3 regions of the Haloactinospora alba genome follow, and region 2 is predicted to be linked to each of the others. Evidence: predicted binding sites of a transcription regulator. Region 2 holds the regulator's gene; each other region holds the start of a gene.
What was found. Region 2 encodes LexA, which represses DNA repair genes until DNA is damaged. Its sites were predicted from a motif close to TCGAACANNTGTTCGA; they were not measured.
Positions count from the first base shown of each region.

Region 1: recA (recombinase RecA) is a predicted target of LexA. The motif match lies at 5,082-5,097, and genes of this name have one in related genera.
Region 3: ruvC (crossover junction endodeoxyribonuclease RuvC) is a predicted target of LexA. The motif match lies at 4,331-4,346, and genes of this name have one in related genera.

Region 1 covers NZ_VFQC01000001.1:975,463-983,381, reverse strand. The annotation lists gene FHX37_RS04550 (TAXI family TRAP transporter solute-binding subunit) at 1-777, opposite strand, end outside; gene FHX37_RS04545 (S9 family peptidase) at 1,086-3,128, shown strand; gene FHX37_RS04540 (regulatory protein RecX) at 3,131-3,700, opposite strand; gene recA (recombinase RecA) at 3,693-4,889, opposite strand; gene FHX37_RS04530 (DUF3046 domain-containing protein) at 5,138-5,332, opposite strand; gene FHX37_RS04525 (serine/threonine-protein kinase) at 5,656-7,919, opposite strand, start outside.
Region 2 covers NZ_VFQC01000001.1:2,473,371-2,481,289, reverse strand. The annotation lists gene leuS (leucine--tRNA ligase) at 1-2,169, shown strand, start outside; gene FHX37_RS11130 (hypothetical protein) at 2,176-2,859, shown strand; gene FHX37_RS11125 (hypothetical protein) at 3,066-3,806, shown strand; gene lexA (transcriptional repressor LexA) at 3,865-4,632, opposite strand; gene FHX37_RS11115 (LysM peptidoglycan-binding domain-containing protein) at 4,870-5,337, shown strand; gene nrdR (transcriptional regulator NrdR) at 5,601-6,068, shown strand; gene FHX37_RS11105 (vitamin B12-dependent ribonucleotide reductase) at 6,149-7,919, shown strand, end outside.
Region 3 covers NZ_VFQC01000001.1:1,221,442-1,229,360, reverse strand. The annotation lists gene FHX37_RS05635 (RelA/SpoT family protein) at 1-176, opposite strand, end outside; gene FHX37_RS05630 (adenine phosphoribosyltransferase) at 585-1,121, opposite strand; gene yajC (preprotein translocase subunit YajC) at 1,416-1,796, opposite strand; gene ruvB (Holliday junction branch migration DNA helicase RuvB) at 2,003-3,058, opposite strand; gene ruvA (Holliday junction branch migration protein RuvA) at 3,093-3,704, opposite strand; gene ruvC (crossover junction endodeoxyribonuclease RuvC) at 3,754-4,302, opposite strand; gene FHX37_RS05605 (DUF4282 domain-containing protein) at 4,439-4,885, opposite strand; gene FHX37_RS05600 (YebC/PmpR family DNA-binding transcriptional regulator) at 5,034-5,783, opposite strand; gene pdxT (pyridoxal 5'-phosphate synthase glutaminase subunit PdxT) at 5,780-6,394, opposite strand; gene pdxS (pyridoxal 5'-phosphate synthase lyase subunit PdxS) at 6,507-7,424, opposite strand; gene FHX37_RS05585 (hypothetical protein) at 7,614-7,919, opposite strand, start outside.

The sequences.
Region 1 (7,919 bases), 1.5 Mb from region 2:
CAGCGTCTGGACCGGTTGGTCCTGCCCCTGGTAGGTGCCCTCCGGTATCTCCATCGTGGAGTAACTGGGGTTGTCCTCCATGAGCTGGTCCGCTTCCTCCCCGGCGATCTCGACCATGGTGATGTCGGTTCCGCCGGTGGCGACCTGTTCGATGCTGGCCGCCGGAACAGCGAGGATCGCGACCGCGGCGTCGACCTGACCGTCGCTGAGCTTCGTGGTCGCTTCCTCGAAGGTGCTGTTGAACGCCTCGACGTCGCTTTCCGGGTCCCATCCCTGGGACTCCAGGAGCTGCCGTGCGGCGACCTCGGTACCGCTTCCCGGCGGCCCCATGTCCACCCGCTTGCCCTTCAGGTCCGCGACTGACTCGATGCCGGAGTCCTCGGTGGCGACGATTTGCAGCACCTCGGGGTACACGTTGCCGAGGAGGGTCACGTCGTCCGGGTTGGCAAGCGGCTCGTCAGCGAAGTCCGACTCCCCGTTGGCCGCGTTCGCCGCCACCCCGTTGATTGCCAGGATGAGCTCGTTCTCGCCGTTGTCCAACAGGCGCAGGTTCTCCACCGAGGCTCCGGTGGCCTGCGTGCTCACGTTCACGTCGTCGATGTTGTCCGACCACAGCTGGGCGATCTCACCGCCCAGGGGGTAGTAGGTACCGCCGGTCGAGCCCGTAGCCAGCGTCATGTTGTTGCCGCCGGCGCCGCAGCCGGCGAGTACGAGCACTCCCACTGCCGCCAGGGCGAGCGCGCCCGGCGCGCGCATGGTCGTGTTTCCGGTTCTCATACGGTGAGCATCCTCCTCGGTGTCTCACTGCTCTTCGGCGGTGTACCGAAGGGTCGAAGGAACCGCGTAGAACGCGTCGCGTTTTTGGCGGGACTATACGCAGCCAACCGCTACACTGCCGACCCGTCCCCCGATCACAACTACGGAACGATGCATCCGGGCGGAACAGGCCGCTGCGGGCCGGTCGCACCAGCGGGTCGGGCCGGTCGCAGCCCAGTAGAGGGACGCTGCCGCGCGTCGTTCCACAGCCCTCGGACCACTAAGGTCGAAATGTCGTTTCATTGCCCCCGCATTTGTAAAGTTTGACCATGACAGACCGTGTGACGGCCTCCTATGGCGCCTGGCCATCGCCGATCGCAGCGAATGATGTCACCAGAGGTGAACGACGGCTGGGCTTCCCCAGTGTCGTCGGGGAGAGGATCTGGTGGGAGGAGTCCCGTCCGGAGGAGGACGGACGCAACACCATCATGCGCAGGGACTCCGACGGCAGCGTCACCGAGTTACTCGCCGCTCCGTGGAACGCTCGCACGCGCGTGCACGAGTACGGTGGGCGCTCCTACGTCCCGGTTCCGCGCCAGGAGGGCGGGGAGGGCTCCCGGCCGGGAATCGTCTTCGCCAACCTCGACGACCAGCGCCTGTACTTCCTGGCGGAGGGCGGGGACACCCCCAAGCCGCTCACCCCCGAACCGTCCGCGGACGCTGCGCTGCGGTACGCCGACATGACGCTCACCAATGACGGCGGACATGTCATCTGTGTCCGGGAGCAGCACGGATCCGAGGACGGGCCGAGCCGCGCCATCGTCTCCGTACCGCTCTCCGGAGCCGCCGACACGCCGGAGGCGGTCCGCGAACTGGTCACCGACGCGGACTTCTTCGCCTCTCCGACCCCCTCCCCGGACGGTCAGCACCTCGCCTGGATCTCGTGGAACCACCCCCGGATGCCGTGGGACGGAACCGAGCTGCGGGCGGGCACCCTCTCGGAGAGCGGTGTCACCGGCGTCTACACCCTCAAGGGCGGCGTGGGCGAATCCGTGCTCGCCCCCATGTGGCAGGACGAGTCGTCGCTGCTCTTCCTCTCCGACTGGCCGGGCTGGTGGAACCTCTACCAGATCGGCCTCACGGGGCCGGCTTTCGCGCTCTACCCCGCGGAGAAGGAGTTCTGCGGAGGGTTCACCCTCGGGATGCAGCCCTATCAGCTCCTCGACGACGGCCGTGTGGTCACCCTGTACGGCCACGCGGACCTCTCCGTCGGCGTGTACGACCCGAAGAGTGCCGAGCTGGAGGCGGTGAGCACCCCGTTGACGAGCTGGCAGGCGCTGGCCAGCGACCGGAACACGGTGGTGGGGGTGGCGGCCGCCGCCGACACGCCACAACGGCTCGTGCAGCTCGACCCCGACACCGGGCACACCCAGACCCTCCGGCGCTCGCAGGACGACCTGCCCGACAGCAACTACGTGCCGGAACCGCGCACTGTCTCGGTCAACGGGCGTTACGGCGGAGCGGTACACGCCAACGTCTACCCGCCCACCAACCCCGCGGCGACCGGCACCGGCCCCGCTCCCTACATCGTGTGGGTGCACGGTGGCCCCGTCGGCTGCTCCGGCACCGAGCTGGACCTCGCCAAGGCGTACTTCACCAGCCGCGGCCTCGGCATCGTGGACGTCAACTACAGCGGTTCCACCGGCTACGGCCGCACGTACCGCGAAAGGCTGCAGCGCCAGTGGGGCGTGATCGATGTCGAGGACGCCGTCTCCGTGGTCCAGTCCCTGGTGGATGACGGGACCGCTGACCCGCAGCGGTTGGCGATCCGCGGCGCGAGCGCCGGAGGGTTCACCACGCTGAGCGCCCTCACCCGGGACACGTTCGCCTGCGGGGTCTCCGTGTTCGGCGTCACCGACCTGGTGCGGCTGTCCGAGGAAACCCACGACTTCGAGTCGCGGTTCCTCGACTCGCTCATCGGCCCGCTCCCCGGCTACGAGGCCACCTACCGCGAGCGGTCCCCGATCAACCAGGCCGACAACATCCAGGCACCGGTACTACTGCTGCAGGGCACCCAAGACCCGGTTGTTCCACCGCCGCAGGCCGCCGAGTTCGCCGCCGCGCTCACCGAACAAGGGCTGAGCCACGCTCACCTCGAATTCGAGGGCGAGGGGCACGGGTTCCGCGCGGCGGAGTCGCAGCAGCGCGCACTGGAGGCCGAGCTCGCTTTCTACGGCAGGATCTTCGGTTTCGCCCCGGCGGGAGTCCCGGAGATCGAACTGGTATCCGGAGGCGGCCGTGGGACCGGCTCCGAACCGCAGGACACCGAGGAGACAGAGGAAGCAGAGGAAGCAACGGAGGAGAAGGAGTAGCCCTACTCGAACGCGGTGGTGTCGGGCTCGGGAAGATCGACGTCCGCGCCCTCGGCTTCCAGTTCCTCCCGGGCCAAACGGTAGGACAGTCCGGCCGGGTACCCCTTGCGTTCCAGCATCCCCATGGTGCGGCGCAGGCGAACACTGACCGCTTTCCCGCGGGTGGAACGGAGCTTGCGCCGCACCAGCTCCCGCGCGGTCGCCTCCTCCTGGTCCGGGTCGAGGTCCTCGACGGCCTGTTGGATCGTCTCCTCGTCAACGCCGCGTTCCCGTAGTTCGGCCGTGAGCGCCGCGCGTCCCAGCCCGCGACCGGTGTGGCGGGACTCGACCCACGCGTCGGCGAACGCGGCGTCGTCAACCACCCCTGCGGCATCGAAACGCTCCAGGACCGTGTCGATGACACTCTCGTCGGTCCCGTGGCGCCGCAGTGCGCGTTCCAGCTGCGCCCGGGTCCGGGGGGCTGTGGCGAGAAGCCGCAGGCAGAGAGCGCGTGCTCTGCCCTCCGGGCTCTCGGACTCGTGGGCTCGGGCCTCCGGAACGGACGTGTCCTGGGTTGGCCGCCCGTCACTCATCAGCGGAGGAGGAGGTCGCTTTCCCCTTGGTGGTGCGCTTTGTCGCGGCCGCGCCCGAACCGGTACTACCGCTCTTGGCGCTGGTTTCCTTCCCCGCGCCGGTCCCCTTGCCGCCGGTACCGGTGTCCTTGCCGGAGTCCTCGGTCTCCTTGCTCTCCCCCGCAGCGCCGCTGGCGCCGGAGCTGTTGTCGCCGGGGGAACGCACGCCCAGTTTCTCCCTGATCTTCTTCTCGATCTCGTTGGCCATGTCGGCGTTCTGGCCCAGGAAGTTCCGCGCGTTCTCCTTGCCCTGGCCCAACTGGGTTCCTTCGTAGGTGTACCAGGCCCCCGACTTGCGCACGATCCCCTGTTCCACGCCGAGGTCGATCAGCCCGCCCTCCCGGGAGATCCCGATCCCGTAGAGGATGTCGAACTCCGCCTGTTTGAACGGCGGGGCTATCTTGTTCTTCACGACCTTCACCCGGGTCCGGTTACCGACGGACTCCTGGCCGTCCTTCAGGGTCTCGATCCTGCGCACGTCCAGGCGGACGGAGGAGTAGAACTTCAGTGCCCGGCCACCGGTCGTGGTCTCCGGGCTCCCGAACATGACACCGACCTTCTCCCGAAGCTGGTTGATGAAGATCGCGGTCGTCCCGGTCTGGCTGAGCACGCCCGCGATCTTGCGCAGTGCCTGGGACATCAGGCGGGCCTGCAGTCCCACGTGGCTGTCCCCCATCTCGCCCTCGATCTCCGCGCGCGGAACCAGTGCCGCGACGGAGTCGACGACGAGGATGGACACGGCACCCGACCTGATCAGCATGTCGGCGATCTCCAGTGCCTGCTCACCGGTGTCGGGTTGGGCCAGCAACAGGTCGTCGGTGTTGACACCGATCTTCTTCGCGTAGTCCGGGTCGAGGGCGTGCTCCGCGTCGACGAAAGCGGCGATCCCTCCCTGCTTCTGGGCGTTGGCGACGGCGTGCAGCGCGACGCTCGTCTTGCCCGAGGACTCGGGGCCGAACACCTCCACGACCCTTCCCCGCGGGATACCGCCGATCCCCAGGGCGACGTCCAGCGAGATCGAGCCTGTGGGGATGGACTCCACCGGAGGACGGTCGTCATCACCGAGGCGCATGACAGAGCCCTTGCCGAACTGTCGCTCGATCTGGGCGAGCGCGGTTTCTAGAGCCTTCTCTTGATCAGCAGCAGCCACGGGGAACCCCTGTTGGGACGGTGTCTTCTTCATTCCGGAGATGACGCTACGCGGTGGTGGCGACATTTCGCGACGCGGACCGCCGCCTGGGGACAAGACGGACGCCCTCTCCCGGCACACGGTCGGACCGGAAGCCACGCGCGTCGGACGTCCCCGGCGCGCACCAGCATCCCGAGCGCACTACCAGCATACCCGAACTTCTGTTCGACTGCCGGGTCCCGAACGGAGGCGAGACAGTACGAAACGTCTCACCGGAGTGTCGGCGGCAGGTCGAAGGTGTCGCACACCGCCCGCCACACCTCCTTGACGCTCACTCCCTCCGCGAGTGCCTGCTGGACCGTGCGCGACCCGAGTTCCTCGAACACATGGTCGCGGGCGAGGCTCTCGGCGTAGGTCTCACCGAACTGCTCGTGCATGCGCTGCCAGAACTGGGAGAGTCTCATGGAACGGTCGACGCGGACCCCACCCGTCGGGTGGAAGGGAGAGCGCGTCGTTCTCCTTTCTCGTGGTGTGGATGTGGCCGTCCGCACGACGTGGCAGGCGACCACGGGGCCGGCCTCCCCGACCGCGCCGGAAGCGGTGGCGGGGCCGGAACGTGCCGGTGTGGACTCCCGCCCGCCCGCGGTACGAGCGTCCGCGGGGTTCCCTGACCGGAGTCCCGAAGAAGCGCTCCTGGCCGGACGGACGCGCTCGGGCACCCGACGCGCCCTCCCCAGTATCAACGCTCTACCGCGCTCCCGAACACGTGGGACACGGCGCGGCCTTCTCACCCCTGGACCGACGTGTCCCCCTCCCCGGGGTCCACCCGGGTCGGCGCCTGCCCACTCGGTGGGGCCTGTGTCGGCGCTCCCGCCCGTGTGGGGGGCGCCGGCGGGGCCGCGGCACCGGGCGGCGGCGGGGTGTGGCCGTACTGTTGTCCGCCGTGGCCGGGGTACGGCGTGGCCTGGCCCCAGTACGGCTGTGGCGCGTAGTAACCGTGTGGGACCGCTGCGGGGGCGGGTGCGGACTTCCGGTAACGCAACCGTTCGCTCAGCCACGCGCCGAGGACGAACGCTCCGGGCAACAGGAACAGTAGCGCACCCCATCCCGCGGCATCGGGTTCCTGCCTCACCAGCCACAACGTCAACGCCCCCACTCCCGGGACGGGCATGTCGAGGTCGTGGCCGGCGAAGACCTCCATCAGGAACACACCGCAGACAGCGGAGATCCAGAGCAGGTGGGCACCGGTGAACCGCCACAGGGCATAGGCGGCGGTTCCCATGAGCAGGGAGGCCAGCAGCAGGAGGGTGAGAGCCGCCTCCGCCTGGGCCACGCTCGTCTGTCCGGTGCCGGCGAGCTCTCCCTCCGCGCCGCCGAGCAACAGCACCAGTGCCCACACCGGGGTCCAGATGGTTGCCCCCAAGCCCGCACCAGCGGCGGCAGCACGCACCCACGGACGGTGCTCCGCCAGGAGCGGCCGGGCGGGGCTCCACGGAACGCGGGCGCTCAGTGTGGAGATGATCAGCCAGAGGAAGAGCGCGAACCCGGCGGGGAGCGCCAGCACGGTCCAGACGAGGGCGCCCTGGCCCATCGCGGTGAGGGTGCTCACCAGCGGGTCACGGACCATGGCGGGCACGAGTAGCGGCGGACGGGACAGGTACGGCGGCACCAGACTGAGCGGCACGGTCACAAAGGTGCCGTACACGACGGCGGCCGGTCGCAGGCGGACGGGGGCGAGCGCCGTTCCCAGGGCCATCAGCAGGTACGCCGGCCACATTTCGGTCTGGTAGACGAGACCGGTCGCGACGGGGGAGTTATCGGGGGCCTGCGGATGGGCGGGGAAGGTGCCGGGAGCGGCGAGGCGGAGAACCGTTCCCAACGCGTAGCCGCAGACGCACCACAGCAACAGCGCCAGGACGAACACGCGGGGCGCCCCCGGTCCGAACCACGTGCCGGGTCTGAGGAGGCGGCGCCACTGGGGACCGGCCGCGGCACGCGCGGCGGGGGCGAGCAGCTGGACCGCGACCAGTGCGCGTAGCCCCTCGAGGCTGCCGGGATCGGCGGTGAGCGCCTCAGTGAGCAGCGCGCGCCACCACGGCAGGGCGAGCGCGGGCCATGCGCGCAGCGCCGAACGCGCCGGGCGCCCCCGTGCCGGTTCGTCGATGAGTACGACCGCCAGAGCCACGGCCCGATCGCGTTCCGTCGGGTCCAACCGGAACCCGAGTTCCCCCGCGGTCAGCAGCGCGCCGTCGATGACACCACGGGCTCGGTGCCCGACACGTTCCAACCGCACACAGCGCGTGTCGCACTCCGCGTGCTCGCAGCGGTGGGCGGCGGTGATCAGCGAGACCTCGTTGATGACGATCTCGGCGAGTACCTGGTGCTCGGCCGGACCGCCCTCCGCGAGGGCACGCAGCCCGCTGACGCTGGCGTCGTGTCCGCGGTAGGTGGGCGGGGAGTCCTGAAGCTGGGCGGCGAGGAAGGCGGTTATGGCGACCGCCGCCGCCTCCCTGCCAGCTATCCCGGACAGGTAGTCCCGGTCGAAGGCGGTGTCTCCGATGTCGTCCAGCCAGGCGCGCAGCTTGCCCGCACCGTTGTCGCACAGCCAGTTCTCCGCGCGCTGGGTATGGGTACGGAACAGTTCGGCGAGTTCGGCGGGAGTGTGCACGCTGTTTCCCGCGAACGTGATGGGGCGTTGCGCGGTCGTGGCACGCAGCGGCTGGTGGGGAAGGGCGGTGCTGGCGGAGGTCACGGACCATCCGGCGTCGAGGAGGCGCGTGGCGGCACGCGTGAGGTGCTCGTGCCCGCTCTCGCCCGCTGGGTGGTCGCTGGCGGGTTCGCCCGTGATGGCGGTGAGTGCCTCCGCCGCCGTCGGACGGTCCGCGGGTGAGCGGCTGAGGGCTCGCTGGACGACACCGCGCAACGCGGTGGGGAGTTCCGCAGCGGCGCTGTCCGGTTCCTCGTTGACGGTGCGGTAGCGCAGTACGTCGACCGGCCCGGCGCCGTAGGGCGCGCGTCCGCTGGCGGCGTAGGCGACCAGCCCGCCCCAGC
Region 2 (7,919 bases):
GAGTGGACCTACGCCAACATCGAGAAGCAGGCCGAGTCCTTCCGGCAGTACGGTGTCTCCTTCGACTGGACACGCCGTCTGCACACCAGCGACCCGGAGTACTACCAGTGGAACCAGTGGTTCTTCCTGCGCTTCTACGAGCGCGACCTCGCCTACCGGAAGGAGGGCCTGGTCAACTGGTGTCCGCAGGACCAGACCGTGCTCGCCAACGAGCAGGTGGTCCAGGGGCGTTGCGAACGCTGCCACAGCGAGGTGGTGCGCCGCAGCCTCAACCAGTGGTACTTCCGCATCACCGACTACGCTGACCGGCTGCTGGACGACATGTCCCAGCTGGAAGAGGGCTGGCCGGAACGCGTACTCACCATGCAGCGCAACTGGATCGGCCGGTCCTACGGCGCCGACATCGACTTCACCATCGAGGGTCGGGACGAGCCCGTCACGGTGTACACCACCCGGCCGGACACCCTGTACGGGTCCACGTTCTTCGTGGTCGCCGCCGACGCCGCCCTCGCGGACGAGCTGTGCTCCCCCGAACAGCGGGCCGAGTTCGAGGCCTACCGGGAGCAGGCCGCGAAGCTCACCGACATCCAGCGGCAGTCGACCGAACGGACCAAGACCGGCGTGTTCCTGGGCCGGTACGCGGTCAATCCCGCGAGCCAGGAGCGCATTCCCGTGTGGGCGGCCGACTACGTGCTCGCGGAGTACGGGCACGGCGCGATCATGGCGGTGCCCGCCCACGACCAGCGCGACCTCGACTTCGCCTTCCAGCTCGGCCTCCCCGTGCGGGAAGTCCTGGACACCGGGGAGGGGAACCCGGCCGAGACGGGTGTCGCCACGACGGGCGAGGGCACGATGGTCAACTCCGGTCCGCTGGACGGGTTGGCCAAGGAGGAGGCCATCCGGCGCATGGTCGGCATCCTCGAGGAACAGGGCACCGGCAGGGGCGCGGTGAACTACCGGCTGCGCGACTGGCTGCTGTCCCGGCAGCGGTTCTGGGGAACCCCCATTCCGATCATCCACTGCCCGGACTGCGGTGAGGTCCCCGTCCCCGACGAGGAGCTCCCGGTGAAGCTCCCGGACGACCTGCGGGGCTCGGACCTGGACCCGAAGGGTGTGTCCCCGCTGGCGGCCGCCACCGACTGGGTGAACGTTGCCTGCCCGCAGTGCGGCGGGGCCGCGCAGCGCGACACGGACACCATGGACACGTTCGTGGACTCCTCGTGGTACCCGCTGCGGTACTGCTCACCGAACCTGGACACCGCCCCCTTCGACCCGGAGAGCGTGGCGAAGTGGGGGCCGGTCGACCAGTACGTGGGAGGGGTCGAGCACGCGACCCTGCACCTGCTGTACGCCCGGTTCTTCACCAAGGTGCTCCACGACATGGGCATGGTCGGCTTCGTCGAGCCGTTCACCCGGCTGCTGAACCAGGGGCAGGTGATCAACGGCGGCCGCGCGATGTCCAAGTCCCTGGGAAACGGGATCGACCTCGGGGAGGAGATCGACAACTACGGTGTGGACGCGGTCCGTCTGACCATGGTCTTCGCCAGTCCGCCCGAGGACGACGTCGACTGGGCCGACGTCTCCCCGGCCGCCTCCCTGCGGTTCCTGAACCGGGCGCTGCGGGTCATGACCGAGGCCGGAGCCGCGTCGGCACCGGGAACGGATCCCGCGGGCGGTGACACCGAGCTGCGCAGGACCACGCACCAGATCATCGACAAGGTCACCAGCTCGGTCGAGATGCAGCGTTTCAACGTCGCCATCGCCCGGGTCATGGAACTGGTCACGGCGACCCGCAAAGCCATCGACACCGGCTGCGGGGCGGCCGACCCCGCGGTGCGGGAGGCGGCCGAGGTCATCGCCGTCACCCTGTCCCTCGTCGCTCCCTACGTCTCGGAGGAGGGCTGGGAACGGCTGGGCCACACCGGATCGGTCGCCATCGGAAACTGGCGTACCGCCGAGCCGGAGCTGCTGGTTCAGGAATCCGTCACCTGTGTGGTACAGGTGGCCAACAAGGTCCGGGACAAGCTGGAGGTCGCCCCCGACGTCTCCGAGGAGGAGTTGGAGCGGCGCGCGCTGGCTTCCCCGAAGGTGCAGGGTTTCGTCGGAGACCGGGAGATTCGCAAGATCGTGGTACGCCCTCCGAAGCTCGTCAATATCGTGGTCGGCTGACTCCCGATGAGGCAGCGGCTCGACAACGCCCGCCGTACGTGGCTCTCCCCGCTGTTCCGGGAGACGCGGCGGATGGTGGAGCGGCCCCGGCCCCGACACTGGCTGTGGGCGGGCGCGGCGGCGGTCGTCATCGCCGCGCTCGCGACCGCCGTGGGGCTGGTCTGGCAGCGTCAGGAACCGGCGACCCAGGCCAGCCCCGACGACGCGTACGCGAGCGCCCCGGCCTGCGGTGCCCTCGCTTCGGACACCGTGGAGTCCGTGGTGCCGCGGGCGCTGCTGGAGACCAACGAGCACGGGCTGTTGGCGGGGTCGGACAGCGCCACGTGCGAGTGGACCTCCGTGGACTCCGCACAGGCGCCCGCGCGGGTCCTGCACGTCGACTACGAGGCCCACTTCACGGACAAGGCCGGGGGCGTCAGCGGGGCGGACGCGGCGCGCGAGGAACTCGCCCGTCTCACCTCCACCACCGGGATCGACAGGAGTGAACCCGTACCGTCAGTGGGCCCGGAGGCGGTGGTCTGGTCGAGTACACCGGGGGCGGGTTCGGCCGAGGTGGCGTTCCGACGCGACAACCTGGTGGTACGCGTCTTCTACAGCGGCGAGGAGGCCGACGGCGGGGACGCGCTCTCCTACGGCGAGGCGCGGGATGGCGTCTCCTCGGTCGCCGACCGGATCGCCTCCGCCCTGTAGCTTCCACGTTCCTGCACGGCCGCGGCGGGAAGCGCGTGTGTCCGCGACCGCACGCCTGGCCCGTCCGGCGGAGGCGGGACGCCGCGAGGTGCTCCGGGGAGGGCGGAGCCCCGCCGGGGCTCCTGGCATAGTTGGTGCGGGCGTGGTCCGGCACAGCGGCGGAGCACGAGGACATTCGGAGACGTTCCACGAAGGGGAGGCGCCCCATGGGCCAGCCACCTTCCGGCGGTCCCGACCAGAGGCCCGGGCCGCTGCCGCAGCGGCCGGCTCACCCCCATGCGGGTTCGGCACCGGAGAGCCAGTCCGCGGCGGGAGCGTCTTCCGCCGCGACGTTGGCCTCCAAGCGGAGCCGGGGGTGCGCGGTGGCCATGGTCGCCGTCCTGGCCGTGCTGGCGTTGCTGCTGGTGGCGGGAGGCGTGTGGGCGATCGTCACCCTCACCACCACCAGGAGCGAGTTCGGCGGCGCTCCGGAATGCACCGTCGCCGAGGGCGAGGTCCTGGAACGGCTGGTGGCCGACTACGACACCGAGACGGCCGAGCCGATATCCGGACTGGGCCAGCGTCGGGACGGCCGGCAGTGCAAGTGGACCACCTCCGAGGACGGTTCCGTCGTCCCCGCCGCCGCGCGGCTGGTGATGGTGAGCAGTACCGGCGGTTGGAGCGACGACGGTAGCGCGGACGCGGCCGAGATGCTCCGGGCCGAGTCCGAGGAGCACGCACCGGAGGAGCTCTCGGGGATCGGGGACGAGGCCCGCTCCTGGTACGAATTCGACTCGGGTTTCACATGGGGGTGCGTGGGGGTGCAGGTGTCCAACCTGTACACCGCGACGTGCTACACGGCGTCGGTCGACTTCCAGGCCAGCTCGTCCATCCCCGATGAGGAAGTCCTGTCCGAGGCTGAGGAACTGGCCGAGGCCGCGGTACGGCGTGCCGCGGACGGTGCCTGAGACCCGTTCGCCGGCGCGGGGGAGCGGACGGTGCGGCGCGCCCAGGGGAGCGTTCGGCTCAGACCCGGCGCATGACCGCGACGACCTTGCCCAGGATCGTCGCCTCGTCGCCGTTGATGGGCTCGAAGGACGCGTTGCGCGGCATGAGCCACACGTGCCCCTTCTCCCGTTTCAGCTCTTTGACGGTGGCCTCCTCGTCGAGCAGCGCGGCCACGATGTCACCGTTGTCGGCGTCGGGCTGCTGCCGTACCACGACGAGGTCCCCGTCGGTGATCGCGGCGTCCACCATGGATTCTCCGATCACGGTGAGGATGAACAGCCGGCCTTCGCCGACGAGCTGTTTGGGGAGGGTGAGAGTGTTCTCGACCGACTCCTCGGCCAGGATGGGGCCACCCGCGGCGATCCGCCCCACGACCGGGACGTCGGTGGAACTCGCGCTGTCGGAGGCCGGGTCCTCCGCCGCGTGCTCCCACGAACGGACCGGAGGCTGTCCCGGAATGCGAATCTCTACCGCACGTGGGCGATTCTGATCACGGTAGAGATAGCCCTTACGTTGCAAGACCTTCAGTTGATGCGCGACACTGGACGGACTCGACAGCCCGACCGTGTCGCCGATCTCCCGGATGGACGGCGGGTATCCGCGCTGCCGCACGTAGCGGTGTATGCAGTTCAGGACGCTCTGCTGCCGGGTTGTGAGGCTGGGTGCGCTGCTCGGCTGGGCGGAGGAGTTCCGGCCGCTGTCGCTACCCGAAACCGCAGGCCGGAACGCAGTGATGGAGACCCCGTCCGGACGAGGTTCCTGCGTCGGGTGGTTTTCCTCCGGCACAGCCGGCCTCCTCGGCGGTCGGTGTAAGGGCTATCGGCGGAATCTCACGGTCGGCCGTCTGGCGACGGTATCCGGTGCGCGTCAGTGAGCGGCGCGGGTACCGCAGCGGAACGTGTCTAGCGCTGATTCCTGCGATAAAGGATATCAAACAAAGGTTCGAATCGGCGATGAAACCGCGCCGATATACAGTTTTAATCGAACGTTAGTTCTAACGAATTGCGTTCTCAGGTGGGAACCATGTCTGAACCGGCTCTTTTCGACTGGACGGTGGAGATCCCCGAGTGGCGGGCGGACACTGAGGATCGCCAGGACAGCTGCGGGACGAGTCCCGTCGCGGGGTTGACGGACCTCCGCGCCGCGGCGGTGGGCGGTCGTGGCATGCGGCTCACGCGGCGCGGCCGTGTGGCTCTTGTCTCGGTGCTGTGCTTCGCGGCCACGGTCGGGGTGGCGATGGTGGTCATGACCGCCGTGGCAGCCGGGGCGTCCGCGTCCGGGCCTACCCCGAACGCGATGCTCCCGGGCTCGGCGACGACCACGATCACCGTGCGGGACGGCGATACGCTGTGGGGGATCGCCGAGCAGATCCGCCCGGGTGAGGATCCGCGCCGCACGGTGCACGAGATCGTGGAGCTCAACGACCTCTCCGACTCCACGCTGGTTCCCGGCCAGACCCTCGTCCTCCCCACCGCGGAGAGCCCCCGGTAGCGCCGACCCCCTCCGCTCCCGCGCCGCGGTCGGCGCGGTGGAGACCGATGTTCCGGGAGCCCGCCGGAAGACGGGGCCGCGCTGCCATGGTGGGCAAGCTCTCCTCGCGCATCGCCGGTGTCAGGAGTTGCGAACATCGGCCTGTGGTCATAAGTTAACCACAACATCTAGTGATGATCTTGGAAGCAAGCGTCCAAGAATTGTGTTGTTCCAGTTAGTTGGCGTGTGGAGACTCTGATCCACCCCAGGGGAGGCGTACCGGCATGCACTGTCCGTTCTGCCGGCATCCTGACACCCGGGTGATTGACAGCCGCTCAACCGAGGACGGCTCCGCGATACGGCGGCGGCGGGCCTGCCCGGAGTGTGAACGCCGCTTCACGACGCAGGAGGCCGTGCTGCTCATGGTCGTCAAGCGCTCGGGGGTCACCGAGCCGTTTTCGCGGAACAAGATCATCGCTGGTGTCCGGCGGGCCTGCCAGGGCCGGCCCGTGACAGAGGATGCCCTGGCGAAACTCGGCCAGCAGGTCGAGGAGGAGATCAGAGACAAGGGTGTCGCCGAGGTTCCGGCCCAGGAGATCGGTCTGGCGATCCTCGAACCGTTGCGCGAGCTCGACGAGGTGGTGTACCTCCACTTCGCCTCGGTCTACCGGGGCTTCGAGTCGGTCGCGGACTTCGAGGAGGAGATCGCCAAACTACGCGGTGACCGGGACGATCCGGGCGAGCACTCCTGACGAGCGGTCCAGAAGCTGACACCGCGCCGCCCGGCCGCCGGGTGGCGTGTACGGGTGATTTTGCAGGGGGAGCGGAGACGATGACGGAAACCACCAGCGGCACAGCGGGACGCGGCGGTAAAGGCAAGCGCAAAGGACTGAAGGTGGAGCGCGTCTTCACCACACCGGGTGTGCACCCCTACGACGAGGTCGAGTGGGAGCGCCGCGACGTTGTGATGACGAACTGGCGGGACGGCTCGATCAACTTCGAACAGCGTGGCGTGGAGTTCCCGGCCGAGTGGTCGATGAACGCCACCCAGATCGTGGCCAGCAAGTACTTCCGTGGCGCTGTCGGCAGTCCGGAACGTGAGTGGAGCCTCAAACAGCTGGTGGACCGTGTCGCCGGTGTGTACACCGAGACCGGCCGGGACAACGGGTACTTCGCCTCCGAGGAGGACGCCGAGGCGTTCGACCACGAGCTCAAGTACGCCCTGGTCCACCAGCTGTTCAGCTTCAACTCTCCCGTCTGGTTCAACGTCGGCACCACCTCGAAGCAGCAGGTGTCAGCGTGCTTCATCCTGTCGGTGGACGACACCATGGAGTCGATCCTCGACTGGTACAAGGAGGAGGGAACCATCTTCAAGGGTGGTTCCGGAGCCGGAGTGAACCTCTCCCGGATCCGTTCCAGCAGCGAGCTGCTGTCCTCCGGCGGTACCGCCTCCGGCCCCGTCTCCTTCATGCGCGGCGCCGACGCCTCCGCCGGAACCATCAAGTCCGGTGGCGCCACCCGGCGCGCGGCCAAGATGGTGGTGCTGGACGTCGACCACCCCGACATCAGCGAGTTCGTCCACACCAAGTCGCGTGAGGAGCACAAGATCCGCGCCCTCCGCGACGCCGGCTTCGACGTCGACCTGGGCGGCTCGGACATCGTCAGCGTGCAGTACCAGAACGCCAACAACTCGGTCCGGGTGTCGGACGCGTTCATGCGCGCGGTCGAGACCGGGTCGGACTTCGGCCTGACCTCGCGTACCACCGGCGAGGTGCTGACCACGGTGGACGCCCGCGAACTGTTCCGCGGTATGGCCCAGGCCGCCTGGGAGTGCGCCGACCCGGGCCTGCAGTACGACGGGACGATCCAGGACTGGCACACCAACCCGGAGACGGGCCGGATCAGTGCGAGCAACCCCTGCAGTGAGTACATGTCACTGGACGACTCCTCCTGCAACCTGGCGTCGCTGAACCTGCTGAAGTTCCTCCGGGACGACAACTCCTTCGACACGGAGAGGTTCGCCAAGCTCACCGAGCTGGTCATCACCGCGATGGACATCTCCATCACGTTCGCCGACTTCCCGACGGAGAAGATCGGCGAGACCACCCGCGCCTACCGGCAGCTCGGCATCGGCTACGCCAACCTCGGCGCGCTGCTCATGGCGACCGGCCACGCCTACGACTCCGACGGGGGACGTGCCGTGGCCGCGAGTATCACGTCGTTGATGACCGGTACCGCCTACAAGCGCAGCGCCGAACTCGCCGGGATCGTGGGGACCTACGAGGGCTACGCCCGCAACGCCGAGTCGCACAAACGCGTGATGCGCAAGCACTCCGCGGCCAACGACGACCTCCGCTTGGTCGGCGACCTGGAGAAGCCCATCCACACGGCGGCGACCAAGGCATGGCAGGACTGCCTGAAGATCGGGGAGAAGAACGGGTGGCGTAACGCGCAGGCCTCGCTGCTCGCCCCGACGGGAACCATCGGCTTCATGATGGACTGCGACACTACGGGGGTCGAGCCGGACTTCTCGCTGGTGAAGTTCAAGAAGCTGGTCGGCGGCGGGTCCATGCAGATCGTCAACCAGGCGATCCCGCGCGCCC
Region 3 (7,919 bases), 1.3 Mb from region 2:
TCGGCGAGGATCGTGGCGACGGCCAGAGGGTGGGTGATGTAGGGGTCGCCGCTCTTGCGCGTCTGCTCCTGGTGCCGGTACGCGGCGACCTCGTAGGCGCGTTCGATGAGACGCACGTCGACCTTCGGGTGGGTCGCCCGCACGGTCTTGATCAGTGGTTCGAGAACCGGGTTCATGGTCACCCCCCGCTGGGCTCCGAGCCGTGCGAGTCTGCGGCGCACGCGCACAGTCGACGGTGAACCCGACGGTGTGCTGGAGGCAGGATCGGCATCCTCCCCCTCTCCCCGCGTGCTGTGCGGGAGCGACGCGGTGTCGTACGTGTCATCGTTGGCGGGCGGCTCGGAGCGCCCGGCCACCGTCTCGGTTGAAACAGTTTCGCCTGGCATGAGCTACTCCTCCCGCGACTCCCCGTACCGGGCCCATGGTGTCGCCATCCGTACCCCGGCCAGGTCGACGTTACATCGGTGAGCACTGGGCTCACCCGTGCCAACGCGTGGCTGCGGCTGTGTTATGCCCGCCGCTCGTTCCCACAGCCGACCCGGCCGCGCGGACGGACAGGGGCTGACGGCGTGGGAGGGTGCCATTCACGCCACGGCGAGCGCGCACACGTCCACGTCCGTCAGTTTCTCCCGACCCCGGAGGAAACCGAGTTCCAACGGAACCGAGAATTCCACGACACTACCACCCGCTCTGCGGACCAGTTCCACCGCGGCCTGCGCGGTGCCACCCGTGGCCAGGACATCGTCGACAATCAGGACGCGGCTTCCGGACGCGATGGCATCCGTATGCATCTCAACCGTCGCTGTCCCGTACTCCAGATCATACGTCTCACTGTGCGTCTTCGCAGGAAGTTTCCCAGCTTTGCGGATCGGAACGAAGCCGGCTCCGAGCCCGATGGCGACCGGGGCCGCGAGGATGAACCCGCGCGCTTCCAGCCCCACCACAGTGTCGATGGTGACACCCGCGTCCCGGTACCGGGCGACAAGGGCGTCGACGACCGCGCGAAACGCTCGGGGGTCGGCCAGAAGCGGGGTGATGTCCTTGAACATCACACCCGGCTGGGGGTAATCGGGGATATCGCGCGTACCCGACGTGATGGTGTCGGCCACGTTCACAGGCATGATCCGGTTCTCTCGCCTTCGTTGTCGCTTGGCCCGCCCCTCGTGAGAAACCGACGGGACAGACATAACGGCCCAGCACGACCGTACCGGTTACGTTCCGGACAGAATCGGTACGGTCATGCTGGGCCGTTATGCCGACAACACCCAGCGGCTGAGAGCATCGGACGCGACGTGCGCTACAGCTGCCGGACTCCCGCTGTGGCCCGACGACAGAAACCGGTTCTCCTCCGTCCAGGGCGAAAGGCAGGAGACACCGGACACGTGGGGGGCGTTTCCCACGGACGCCCCGGGCCGCTACGAGGAGGGGCGGTCGTCACCGGGGAAGTCCGGCCGGTCCTCCACCGGGGTGTCGTCGGATATGCCGTCGTTCGGAGTGATCACTTCACCGATTCCGGCTTTCATCATCCTGATCCGTGCACCGGGCGAGATCTCGAGCTCCACCTCGTTGTCCCGCACCTCCACCACGGTTCCGTAGAATCCCGCCTTGGTGAGCACTTCCGCACCCGGCTGCAGTGTGGACTGCATCTTCTGTTCCTGCTGGCGGCGCTTCTGCTGCGGGCGCCAGAAGAGCAGCCAGAAGACCAGGATGATGAGCGCGATCGGCCAGATCATCTGGAGAATGCTCTCGCCACCTGCGTCGGCGGCGTCGGCGAGGAGAATGTAATGGCCCTGCACGGGGCGTCCTTCCTATCGTTCGGGTCCGTACCCGCCACGGATCTACAGCTCTGCTGCCGCAACGCGGGCTGTGGGAGCACACTACGGGGCAACGAGCGAAGCCGGGCTCGTGTTCCCGAGGAAACACACCACCCGTCTCCCGGACACACCGCGCCCCGTCCGTTTCCCCACGATAGTGGACGGCCGGCCCCGCGCCGTTGGTGCTCTCACGTCTCTTCCTGGTCCTGCTCCACGAGAGCGGCCGCGCCGAAAGCGGCGTCCGACGGCGGTGTGACTCCCATGTGCGACCACGCTTCGGGGGTGGCGACCCGACCCCGCGGCGTACGCGCCACGTAACCGGAACGCACCAGGAACGGTTCGGCCACCACCTCGACGGTCTCCGGTTCCTCCCCCACCGACACCGCCAGCGTCGACAGCCCGACCGGACCGCCGCGGAAGCGACGCAGCAGAGCGTCCAGCACCTCCCGGTCCAGCCGGTCCAGGCCCTGTTCGTCCACCTCGTACAAGGCCAGGGCGGAACGCGCCGTCGACACGGTCAACCTGCCGTCCCCACGCACCTCGGCGTAGTCACGCACCCGCCGCAACAGGCGGTTGGCGATCCGCGGCGTCCCCCGGGACCGTCCGGCGATCTCCGCCGCGGCGTCCCGATCCAGCTCGACGGCGAGCATCTCCGCGGAACGGCGCAGGATGAGCTCCAGCTCGTCGGAACGGTAGAAGTCCATGTGCGCCACGAACCCGAACCGGTCGCGCAACGGCGCCGGCAGCAAACCCGCTCTGGTCGTCGCTCCGACCAGCGTGAACGGTGCTATGTCGATCGGAACCGCGGTTGCTCCGGGTCCCTTCCCCACGACGACGTCGACCCGGAGATCCTCCATGGCCACGTACAGCATCTCCTCCGCCGGCCGCGCCATACGGTGGATCTCGTCCAGGAACAGCACCTCGCCCTCCTGGAGGGTGGACAGCACGGCAGCGAGGTCCCCGGAGCGCTCGATGGCCGGGCCGGAGGTGATCCGCAACGGCGCTCCCAGTTCCGCCGCCACGATCATGGCGATCGTCGTCTTCCCCAACCCGGGGCCGCCGGACATGAGGATGTGGTCGGGAACACTGCTGCGTTGTTGTGCGCTGTGCAGCACCAGGGACAGCTGCTCCCGCACCCGGCCCTGGCCGACGAAGTCGTCCAACCGTTTGGGCCGTAGCGCGCTCTCGACAGCGTGCTCGTCCACCTCGGCGTCGGGGGAGACCACATCACGTTGTTCGGCCATGGCGGGGGTCATCGACTCCTTTCCTGCCGGTCCGCTACACGCGGCTCAGTTTGCGCAGCGCGCTGCGCAGCAGGGACGCGACATCGGCCTGCGGATCCTCGGCCTCGGACGCGACAGCATCGGCCGCGGCCTCGGCGTCCCGGTTGGACCATCCCAGGTTCACCAGGCCGGAGACGACCTGTGGCCGCCAGGCCGCCGTGGCGGGAATGGCCTGCTGCTCTGTGGCGGTCGTGCCTTCGTCCTCCGGCGGGGCCAACTTCTCCCGCAGTTCCAGAACGATCCGCTGCGCGCCTTTCTTACCGATCCCGGGCACCCGGGTGAGGGCCGCCGTGTCCTCAGCAGCGACCGCGCGACGCAGCGCGTCCGGCGGGTGAACGGCCAGCATGGCCAGAGCGAGGCGAGGACCAACGCCTCCCACCGCCTGCACCTGCTCGAACACGTCCCGTTCGTCCCCGTCAGCGAACCCGAACAGGGTGAGGGAGTCCTCCCGCACGACCAGTGAGGTGGCCACCGTTGCCGTCTCACCCACGCGCAGACCAGCGAGGGTCGTGGGGGTGCACTGTACGGTCAGGCCGACACCTCCCACTTCGAGCACCGCCGTCTCGGCTCCGCGAGTGGCGACACGCCCGCTCAGGGACGCGATCACGAGAAACCTCCCTCCGGCTGTGGTCCCGGGTCCAGGGACCGACACGCACTCACACGCCGCGAGCGCGTCGTGCTGTCCCCGCTTTGCGGTGGAACTCCTGCTGGGCGCGGGCGATCCGGTCCTGGGCCCCACCGCGCCAAATGTGGCACATCGCCAACGCCGCCGCGTCAGCCGCGTCAGCGGGCTTGGGCGCTGCCTCGAGCGCGAGCAGTCGCGCCACCATGGCCTGGACCTGCTGCTTCTCCGCCCTCCCGCTGCCCGTTACCGCCGCCTTGACCTCACTGGGCGTGTACGAGGCCACGGGAAGCCCGCCACGAGCGGCACACGTGATGGCCACGGCACTCGCCTGGGCCGTTCCCATCACCGTGCTGACGTTGTGCTGCGCGAACACGCGCTCGACGGCGACAGCGTCGGGACAGTACTCGTCGAGCCATGACTGCACGCCGCGCTCGATGCCGAGCAGCCGTTCGGACAGTTCCCAGTCCGAGCTGGTACGCACGGCACCGGCCGTCACGAACGACAGCCTCCGGCCGAGAGCGCCGTCGACGACACCGAGGCCACACCGGGTAAGTCCCGGATCGATTCCCAGAACCCGCATCCTCGGCGTCCCTCTTCCCGGCCCACACTCGAACGTCCGTTCGTATACCCTACCGTGCCGGTGGAGGGTGGTGGCCATCCGGCACACGACAACCGGCTGTTTCCCCGCGGTCGGAGCCGGTGCGGGGAGCGGACGCTCACACGCCGTTCCGCCGACGAAGAGCGGAGATGTCGTCACTGATCCGGAACACCACGATCAGCAGCTCCAGCCCCACACGCAACAGGACCGTGGCGACCACGGCGATCACCGGGGTGAGCAGGAACCAGAGCACTCCGTTGAACACGGACATGCCGGTGGCCATCATCGTTATCGAGGAGACGAGGTTGCCCAGCGCCAGGAGCCCGATGAGGACCATCCCGAGGATGTAGAGGATCCTGATGACCTTCGCGGTGATGAACTCGGAAAAGTCGAAGTCGAAGAGACCGCTGAGCCCTCCGGCCCAGTCCGTGGACTGGGGCCTGCCCGGGCCCGGTGGCTGCGGCGGCGGTGCCCCCGGTCCGTCCTGGTGCGACGAGCCACCCGGCTGTTGCGACCAGCCGTACTGTTGCCCGTACTCGTGAGGGTTGTCGCTCGGGGGGGTCATGCTAGGCCTTTCTCAGAATCGACGAGGGAACATCTGCCAGAACAGCACGTGCCGCTCCGGCAGAGTTCACCATATCGACCCTCTTTCCGACCGAACATCCACCACGCGGCGGAAAGCCGCGGTCTCCACCTCCGAGCTCCGCCGGTGGTCAGCTGGCCTTCTCGAGCACCTCGTCGGGGATGTCAGCGTTGCTGTAAACGTTCTGCACGTCGTCGGAGTCCTCGAGCGCGTCGATGACCCGCATGACCTTCCTTGCGTTCTCCTCGTCCAGAGGAACCTCAACGCTGGGTAGGAAGGAGGTCTCGGCCGAGTCGTACTCGATCCCGGCCTCCTGCAGCGCGCTACGGACCGGCACCAGGTCGGTGGCTTCGGAGACGACCTCGAAGGACTCCCCCAGATCGTTGACGTCCTCAGCGCCGGCGTCCAGTACCGCCATGGTGAGCTCGTCCTCGGTCGTTTCGCTTTTCGGGACGATCACGACCCCTTTGCGGCTGAAGAGATAGGAGACCGAGCCCGGGTCACCCATGGACCCCCCGTTACGCGTGACGGCCATACGCACGTCGGAGGTGGCACGGTTGCGATTGTCGGTCAGACACTCGATGAGCAGGGCGACTCCCCCCGGGGCGTAGCCCTCCAACATGATGTTCTGCCAGTCGGCGCCGCCTGCTTCCTCACCGGAACCGCGTTTCCGGGCTCGTTCGATGTTGTCCAGCGGGACGGAGTTCTTCTTCGCCTTCTGGATCGCGTCGAGCAACGTCGGGTTGCCCTCCGGATCGCCACCGCCAGTACGCGCGGCCACCTCGATGTTCTTGACCATCTTGGCGAAGAGCTTGCCTCGCTTGGCGTCGATGGCGGCTTTCTTGTGCTTCGTGGTAGCCCACTTTGAGTGGCCGCTCATGAGTATGCCTGTCCTTTCACCATGTCGACGAAAAGCCTGTGGACACGCGTATCCCCCGTGAGTTCGGGATGGAACGACGTAGCCAGCAGTGGCCCCTGCCGTACGGCGACGATCCTACCGGCGTGGCCTCCCCGCGTGACCGAACCGAGGACGGTGACCCCGTCCGCGACGGACTCCACCCAGGGGGCGCGGATGAAAATCGCCTCCAGCGGCTCCTCGCCGATCCCATCGATCGCGACAGGGGCCTCGAACGACTCGGTTTGGCGGCCGAAGGCGTTCCGCCGCACGGTCATGTCGATGCCGCCGATGCTCTGCTGCCCTTCGGCTTCATCCAAGAGCCGGTCGGCCAACAGGATCATGCCCGCACACGTCCCGTAGACAGGCATGCCACCACCGATGTGTTTCCGCAGCGGTTCCAGTAGTTCGTACCGCGCGGCGAGTTTGGACATCGTCGTCGACTCGCCTCCGGGGAGGATCAGACCGTCGATCGCGTCGAGGTCGGCACGGCGGCGCACCTCCGTTCCGGTAACCCCGAGATCCTCCAGTACACGTACGTGCTCTGCGGTGTCACCCTGCAGAGCCAACACACCTATGACGGGGTGGGTGGACAACAAACGACCTCACTCGGTTTCCGTGCGACGGGAGAGGAGCGGCATCCGCCCGGACCACTGCGCTCCGTCGTTCCGAAGGCGTGGTCCGGGCCGGCGGGGTTCCGCCTTCCCCTCACCACCCACGTTCGGAGTAGCGCTGGCTCTCGTCCAGGTTGTCGACGTTGATGCCAACCATGGCACCCCCCAAACCGCGGGACACCTTCGCGATGACCTCGGCATCGTTGTAGTGCAACGTGGCCTGCACGATCGCGTCGGCGCGCTTGCCCGGATCGTTGGACTTGAAGATCCCCGACCCCACGAACACGCTCTCCGCGCCCAGCTGCCGCATCAGCGCGGCGTCGGCGGGAGTGGCGACGCCTCCGGCCGAGAACAGCGGGACGGGGAGTTTCCCGAGCCGCGCCACCTCCCGGACGACCTCGTAGGGTGCTGCCAGCTCCTTCGCCGCCCCGAACAACTCAGCGCCGTCCAGTGTTCCCAGGCGGTGGATCTCCGCTCGGATGGCCCGCATGTGCCGCGTCGCCTCAACGACGTTCCCGGTTCCTGCCTCGCCCTTGGAACGGATCATGGCCGCTCCCTCGGCGATACGGCGCAACGCCTCGCCGAGGTTGGTGGCACCGCAGACGAACGGGACGGTGAACCCCCATTTGTCCACGTGATGCGCCTCGTCCGCCGGGGTGAGGACCTCGGACTCGTCGACGAAGTCGATACCGAGGGACTGCAGCACCTGGGCCTCGACGAAGTGGCCGATCCTGGCCTTGGCCATGACCGGAATCGACACGGCCTCGATGATGCCGTCGATCATGTCCGGATCGGACATGCGGGCGACCCCGCCGTCCGCACGGATGTCGGCGGGCACCCGCTCCAGCGCCATAACCGCGACGGCACCGGCGTCCTCGGCGATCTTGGCCTGCTCGGGGGTGACCACATCCATGATCACGCCGTTCTTGAGCTGTTCTGCCATGCCCCGTTTAACGCGGGTGGTACCGACCGTGCTGTCGGTTACGTTCTCATCAGTGTTGGCGTTGGCCACAGTGGCGGACTCCCAATTCTGAGCGGACACGAGGTTCACCTCGTTACGCGGAGGATGGATCGTGCAGCGCCGCACGGCAGTTGACCGTGCGCGCCCCTTCCCATGATAAACGGTCAGGACCTTCTCCTTCTGGACATACCACCTTCCCCCGTTCCGGGATTGTCCTCACCGTCCAAGCTGCCGGGAGATCTACGCCATAGTGTCGAACGAAGGCGGTTCATCATCGGCTTCGAAGAACTCCGGCAGGGGGGCGCTGCCGGCGAGCCGGAGCGCACGCACCAACCTGCTCATCCGAGCCGCGCGGGTACTCGCGACAGCGTCGTTGTAGAAGCGGCGGGCGAGGTGGACGCGTTTGGCGGCCGCCTCGACCTCGGCCAGCAGCTCACCGTCCGCTCCCCCACGGGAGTAACCGCCGGACGCCACCTCCGCACGGAAACCGGGTTCTCCCACCACCGCGCGCAGCGTCCGGGAAAGACTGCTCTCGGCGAGCTCCCG